DNA from 3 places in the Bradyrhizobium sp. CCBAU 25338 genome. Region 1 is predicted to be linked to each of the others. Evidence: predicted binding sites of a transcription regulator. Region 1 holds the regulator's gene; each other region holds the start of a gene.

Region 1 (2,261 bases):
GCAGGCAGACTGCGACGGAGAGATCGGCTTCGGAGGCGAAGCCGCGCGTCGAGGTGCCACGGAAGGTTGTCGTGACGATCGTCTCGCCGACTTCGGCGGGGCGCGTCGCGACGGCATGCAGGCTGTAGTCACACATCGGGTGCTCCTCATGCGAAGATAGCAACCCGCACCTCTTTTGGAGGCGCAGGCCTCTATCAGGTGGAAGCAAGCAACGCTCTGCTTCGTTGTAGGCAAATCTGCGGCTTTGCGCCGCAAGCCGCGATCACATTATCTTTCCCGGATTCGATAGGAACAAAGCCGATGCATGCGTATTCGGAAGGCGTGCGTCAGCGCCCCGCGGGCGCCGACCAGCCCGAGTATTGCCAGCTCGCTTGCGGAATGGCGGTGCGATTGTATGGCAGCGGCTTACGTCACCGTTGCTGCGATCGGCGCAGCAACGATCGTCCATGAAACGTCCGGCGCAACACCTGTCCTCGCATTCTCAGGCCGCGAAGCGATGTTGCGTCGTGCGGCGTGTCGAGGATGAGCCGCCGAAAGAGGGGGCCGGACAATCTGAGCAGAACCGGAAAAACCATCCAGCCGGAGCGGATAGCGGATCCGCTCCAATAGGTGTCGAGCGACCGCAGGACCGCTCAGTACTTGCGGTACAGCCCGATCAGCTTGCCCTGAATCTTCACGCGGTTCGGCGGAAGAATGCGGACCTCGTAGGCGGCGTTGGCGGGCTCGAGCGCGATAGAGGCGCCGCGGCGGCGGAAGCGCTTGAGCGTGGCTTCCTCGTCGTCGATCAGCGCCACCACGATGTCGCCGGTATCGGCGCTCTCGTTGCGCTGGATCAGCGCCATGTCGCCATCGAGGATGCCGGCCTCGACCATCGAATCGCCGCGGACTTCGAGCGCGTAGTGCTCGCCCGAGCCGAGCATGTCGGGCGGCACGCTGATGGTGTGGCTGCGGGTCTGCAGCGCCTCGATCGGCGTGCCGGCCGCGATGCGGCCCATCACGGGCACCGCGACGGGACGCTCGCCCTCGTCCACAGGCGGGCTGGAGGTCGCGCGCACCTTGCCGAGATTGCCCTCGATGACGCTCGGCGTGAAGCCGCGGCGGCTGCCGGCGGCGGCCTGGAGCTCGGGCAGCTTGATCACCTCGATGGCACGGGCGCGGTTGGGCAGGCGGCGGATGAAGCCGCGCTCCTCGAGCGCAGTGATCAGGCGATGGATGCCTGACTTCGAGCGCAGGTCGAGCGCATCCTTCATCTCGTCGAAGGACGGCGGCACGCCGCTTTCCTTCAGACGTTCGCTGATGAACCGTAGAAGCTCGTATTGTTTGCGCGTCAACATCTCGACGAAAGTCCCCCGGTTGATGTCGTTCGATTCCGAGACGAGGAGTTCAGCGATAAGCTGCTACACGTTCGAAACAAATCATGAACGGACACTATATGTTCGATATGTGTTCCGCAACTGCTTAATTTACGGTGAACAGAGCGAAGCTCGCGCGATGCGTGTGGCCGTGCAGCTCAGGCGGGCAGGCGCAGCACCTCGCAAGGCGTGCCGGCCTCGGCCCTCGGCGCGAACGGTGCGCGCACGAGAAGTACCTGCGCCGCAGCGAGATTCGCAAGCAGAGAGGAGTCCTGATGGCTGACGGGATGGGCGACGAGCGCGCCGTCGTCACGCTGTTCCAGGCGCGCACGCAGATAATCCTCGCGCTGGTCGTTGGCACCGAGATCGCGGCCCAGCACGGCGCGCTCGCGGCGATGATGAATCACTGATCGGCCCGACAGGGCGCGAATCAGCGGCACCATGAACAGGAAGGCGCACACGTAAGACGACACGGGATTGCCGGGGAGGCCGATCACGCGCATTGCGCCGAGCCGTCCGTGCATCATCGGCTTGCCGGGCCGAATCGCGATCTTCCAGAACGACATCGAGATGCCTTCGTCCTTGAGCGCCTGCTGGACCAGATCGTGGTCGCCGACCGATGCGCCACCGGTCGTGATCAGGATGTCGGCGCCGCTCTCCCGGGCGCGACGGATGCCGGCGGAAGTGGCCTCCAGCGTATCGGCGGCAACGCCGAGGTCGATGGTCTCGGCGCCCTCGCTGCGGGCGAGCGCGTGCAGGGCATAGCCATTGGAATAGACGATCTGCCCGTGACCGGGCGTGGTGCCGGGCATCACCAACTCGTCGCCGGTGGCGAGGATCGCGACCCTCGGACGGCGGCAGACGGCGAGATGCGGGTGATTCATTCCGGCGGCCAGCGCGAGATCGCGC
Region 2 (2,261 bases), on a different contig from region 1:
GTTAACACAGGAATGGTGAAGCAGTTCGTCCGAAAAAGCCGTGTTCGTTGATCACAGTTCCAGCACCGCTGCGACAAAGGAGTCGCAAGGTGGGTTGCAGTCGTGGAACTCGAACTTGCCGCCGCTTTGTGGAACTTGCCGGCGGTTCGCATTTGATCGGTGCCGACATGGTTCGATTGAAGCTCTCGCGGAGGAGTGCACTGCTCACAGCGTCATTGGTGCTCTGGGGCGGAAACGCGCTCGGACGTGACGACGGCCGCTACGCGAACTCCCCTCTAAAACCATGGTTCGACAGTCTGCGCAGCCAGCTCGGTCCGTGCTGCTCGGATGCGGACGGATTTGCCGTCGCCGATCCCGACTGGGAGTCGCATAACGGGCGTTACCGCGTGCGTCTGGACGGGCAGTGGATCGAGGTGCCGGACGAAGCCGTCATCACCGAGCCGAACCGGGCCGGCCGCACCATGGTGTGGCCGGTGAAGACGGCGTTCGGGATTTCGATCCGTTGCTTCATGCCGGGCAGCATGATCTGAGACGGGTCAGCGTCAGCGCTTGCTGGATTTGCGCTTCGACGACTTCTTAGACGACTTGCTTGACTTAGACGATTTTCTCGACGTCTTCTTGGCACTCTTCCGCTTCGATGCCTTCTTCGGGACCTTCTTGCCCTTCTTGCGCGCCTTCGACAGTCCGATCGCGATTGCCTGCTTGCGGCTCTTCACGCGGCCGCCGCGTCCCCCGCGCCCGCTCTTCGCGGTACCCTTTTTGTAGCGCCGCATCTCGCTTTCGACATCGCTGCCGGAGCTGCGTGAGTAGCGACGTTTCTTTGCCTTACGTGCCATGCATGTTCTCCCTTGGCGAAGGAGAACCACACGGCTCAGCCATGGTTCCGGCAGCGCGTACACAACGTGCAGGCGCGCGACGCAGCCTAGAAGGAGTTCGCTAGCTCGATCTCCGCCTCCAGCGCCTGGATGCGCCGTGCGGCCTCACCGAAGGACAGGTCCCGTGCAAACTGGGCGGGCTGATAGGCCTCTTCGCTCAGCCGCTTCAGCCTGAGACCCTGCGCCCGCGTCATCTGCTCGCCAAGAAAAACCCTGGCGTCGTATTTACCCTGAACCTGCATCTGTTTTCTCCGTTCTGAAATCGTGACTTGACTATATGTTCTTATTTTGTTCTAATAAACCATGGACAACAGAATTAATGAAATTCGACGTAAAATCAGAGTCTTGAGGCTAGAAATGGCCGACGTCGAGGCGTCGGTGCGCGATCTCGTCGAGCGCGACCGCGACTGTACGGAAAGGGCCCTGGCGCAGATGGATCTGCGCCGGAGAATCAACCTCCTGATCGGCGAATGGAAGGCAGCTGGTGGCAGCGACGTTCTGCCTGACGTCCGCGACCGGGTGCGCCTTCGTCCCGCGAAGACGGGCGGCAATCCCGTGCGCGCGAGCGGGCCCCGCTGATCAGGGAGCGGGCGGTGGAAGAGGATCCGGACGCGTATCGGATTTGAAACTGCGCCCGAGTACCAAGAGAAAGGGCCCCGCAATGGGCGGAGCCCTCGATGGATTCCAGGGAGTGGCCTATTTGGTGTTGGTCATGCCGCCCTTGTTCGTCATGGTGCCACCCTGATCGGAGCCGGGGCCGGAGCCGCCTTGGCCGGAAGGATCAGCACCCTTGGAGGACTTGGTGTTGGCGCCGGTGGTCTGCGACGATGACATCGAGGATCCATGCTTGGCCTTGTGTGACTTGGCCTGCACGGCGAACGGCGCGGCGGCAAGGCCGGTTGCCAACATTACGGCGAGAGCGAGCTTGGTCGTCTTCATGCGGGAAACTCCCTGAGTTAATTTGACGCAGGCAGCCAACCGCTCTTCGCCGCAGGAGTTCCCGACAAAGCATCTCCTGCGGGTCACGCGCGCTTCAAGATTGCTTGTCCTCGTCAATGATGAAGACGACGCCAGTGAGCGTCGCACCGATCGCGAACGTCGTCACCAAGGTGAGAGTGAAGACCAGAATGGCCTGGCTTCCGCCGTTATTGAGCAGGTTGGCCACGGCTGGATTGGACAGAACCAGCATGAGGCTGAAGGTGAGGCCGAGGGCCGCGCCCATCATTGCCTGCGTCAGCAGCTTGATAAGTCCGCTGGCAGAGATCAGCTCAGACGACTTATTCGTGCGCATGGGAGTGCATCCCGAATTGGCATGCAAACACCCGCGTGATTGTCTGGTTCCATTCGGTTGAAATAATTGTCATCGCCCGCTTCATCCGACGTTCA
Region 3 (2,261 bases), on a different contig from region 1:
CCGCCAGGAATTTGGCGACCTTGCCGTAGCGTGCGCAGTGATCGACAGCGACCTGACGCGCGTCGACCCGGGTCGCCATCGAATAAGCGATGATCCCGCCGGTGTCGTTGCCCTTGAACGGCGGCACGATATCGGCGCGCGCCGACTGGCTCGCCATCATACCCAGGGCAAGAAGGCCAGCGGCCGCAATGATTCGCATTCCCGTCACTCCAGTTGGCTGGCGCCAGTCTACGGTGCCGGGATGGAAGTGAAAAGAACAGAAGCCCGGTTAGCCGCGACGTCCTGGTCAACTCCTGGCCAAGTGTTGCCGCGCTGCACTTGACCTCCCCCGGCCTTCGCGGCACCGTCTGAGCTTCGCAAGACCTGAGCTGTCTGGATTGACCATGCGCGCCCCCTCCCCGAAATCGCTTCGCTTTGCCGCCCTTCTCGGCCTCATGTTCGGGGCGCTGTCGCTCGGCGAGGCCAGGGCCGCCAATCCGCTGGAGCTGAATTTCTGGCTGAGCGGACCGCGCTACGACGGCGCCGTCGTCGATTGCGACAAGGCCCTGCCGACGATCGCCACCCAGTTCTGGGAAAAAGAGAGCTCGTTCTGGAATTCCTCGTTGAAGATCACCGGCTTCTCCGCCGTTCACGAGGTCGCGTTCAGGCCCTGGCAGTCCGACAACATTCCCCGCCGCTATTGCACCGGCGATGCCATGCTCAATGACGGCAAGGTGCGCAAAGTGCACTTCTCGATCGCCGAGGATGCTGGTTTCGCCGGCTATGGCGATGGCGTCGAATGGTGCGTGGTCGGGCTCGACCGCAACTGGGCCTACAATCCGGCTTGCCGCGCCGCCAAGCCCTGATCCGAAGAGCGCCTGATTCGGGCTGACCAACCGGCAGACGACAGCCGCTTCGAATTTTGTTCTTGAAATGTTCTCTTTGCCTGCTAGGCTGCGTGCACAGTCTAGTTGAGGGGCGTTGCCATGTTTCATCCCAGATTGCGTTCGTTGTCCCGTTTGATGATCTCGCTGACCCTCGCCGCCGGGCTGGCAACGCTCGCCGGCGGCGCGAAAGCCCAGGACAAGCGGCAGAACGCGCCGGGCGAGTTCGACTTCTATGTGCTCGCGCTGTCATGGTCGCCCTCGTTCTGCGAAGAGGCGGCCGAGCGTGGCGGCCGTTCCCAGATCCAGTGCGGCGGACGGCCCTACGCTTTCGTCGTGCATGGGCTGTGGCCGCAATATGAGAATGGCTTCCCGGAATATTGCCAGCGGCCGGCGCCGCGGCTGAACCGCAACATCGTGTCCTCGATGCTCGATTTGATGCCGGCGCCGGGCCTGATCTTCAACGAATGGGACAAGCATGGCACCTGCTCGGGGCTCGAGGGCCGCAGCTATTTCGAGACGATCCGGAAAGCGCGCGCCGCGATCAAGATCCCGGCCGACTATCTCGATCTGTCACAGGCCAAGACCGTAGCGCCGGCGGAGGTCGAGGAGGCCTTCATCAAGGCCAATCCGGGCCTCAGCAATGCCAGCATCTCGGTCACCTGCAACCGGACACGGCTGTCCGAGGTCCGCATCTGCCTCAGCAGGGACCTGCAATTCCGCGCCTGCGACGAGATCGAGCGCCGCGCCTGCCGCCGCGACCAGGTGACGATGCCGCCGATCAGGGGCGGTTGAGGCCGACTGCTCCGATCGTCGTTTCGGGGCGCGCACCGCGCGAACTATGATGCGCAGCATCGCGCGATGTCGTAACTCTCCGCCATGAACTACCGCCACGCCTTCCACGCCGGCAGCTTCGCCGATGTCATCAAGCACATCGTGCTGGCGCGCATCCTCACTTATTTGCAGGACAAGCCGGCGGCGTTCCGCGTCATCGACACCCATGCCGGCGCCGGCCTCTACGATCTCGACAGCGACGAGGCGCGCCGGGGCGGCGAATGGCTGACCGGCATTGCGCGGCTGCTGCAGGCGCGCCTGTCGAACGAGACCGCGGCGCTGACCAAGCCCTATCTCGACATCGTCCGCGCCTTCAATCCGAAGGGCGAGCTCAAGGCCTATCCGGGCTCGCCGTTGATCGCGCGCGGCCTGCTCAGGCCGCAGGACCGGCTCGTCGCCTGCGAGGTCGAGCCGAAGGCGCGGAAAGCGCTGATCGACGTGCTGCGCCGCGACGAACAGGCCCGCGTGGTCGATCTCGACGGCTGGGTGGCACTGCCGGCCTTCGTGCCGCCGAAGGAGCGGCGCGGCCTCGTGCTGATCGACCCGCCCTTCGAGGCCAAGGAC

The links. Region 1 encodes LexA, which represses DNA repair genes until DNA is damaged. Its sites were predicted from a motif close to TGTTCNNNNTGTGTTCNG; they were not measured.
Region 2: a site for LexA is predicted at 1,154-1,171, ahead of ACM42_RS23965 (DUF3072 domain-containing protein). Genes of this name have one in related genera too.
Region 3: a site for LexA is predicted at 903-920, ahead of ACM42_RS32790 (ribonuclease T2). Genes of this name have one in related genera too.

What each region holds. Positions count from the first base shown of each region.
Region 1 covers NZ_LFKY01000032.1:30,422-32,682, forward strand. The annotation lists gene ACM42_RS12260 (hypothetical protein) at 1-136, opposite strand, end outside; gene lexA (transcriptional repressor LexA) at 633-1,334, opposite strand; gene ACM42_RS12270 (molybdopterin molybdotransferase MoeA) at 1,511-2,261, opposite strand, start outside.
Region 2 covers NZ_LFKY01000039.1:395,049-397,309, reverse strand. The annotation lists gene ACM42_RS23975 (hypothetical protein) at 168-530, shown strand; gene ACM42_RS23970 (DUF6496 domain-containing protein) at 543-836, opposite strand; gene ACM42_RS23965 (DUF3072 domain-containing protein) at 923-1,117, opposite strand; gene ACM42_RS23960 (hypothetical protein) at 1,233-1,454, shown strand; gene ACM42_RS23955 (hypothetical protein) at 1,572-1,814, opposite strand; gene ACM42_RS23950 (hypothetical protein) at 1,909-2,166, opposite strand.
Region 3 covers NZ_LFKY01000042.1:638,764-641,024, reverse strand. The annotation lists gene ACM42_RS32800 (hypothetical protein) at 1-199, opposite strand, end outside; gene ACM42_RS32795 (hypothetical protein) at 384-845, shown strand; gene ACM42_RS32790 (ribonuclease T2) at 966-1,658, shown strand; gene ACM42_RS32785 (23S rRNA (adenine(2030)-N(6))-methyltransferase RlmJ) at 1,743-2,261, shown strand, end outside.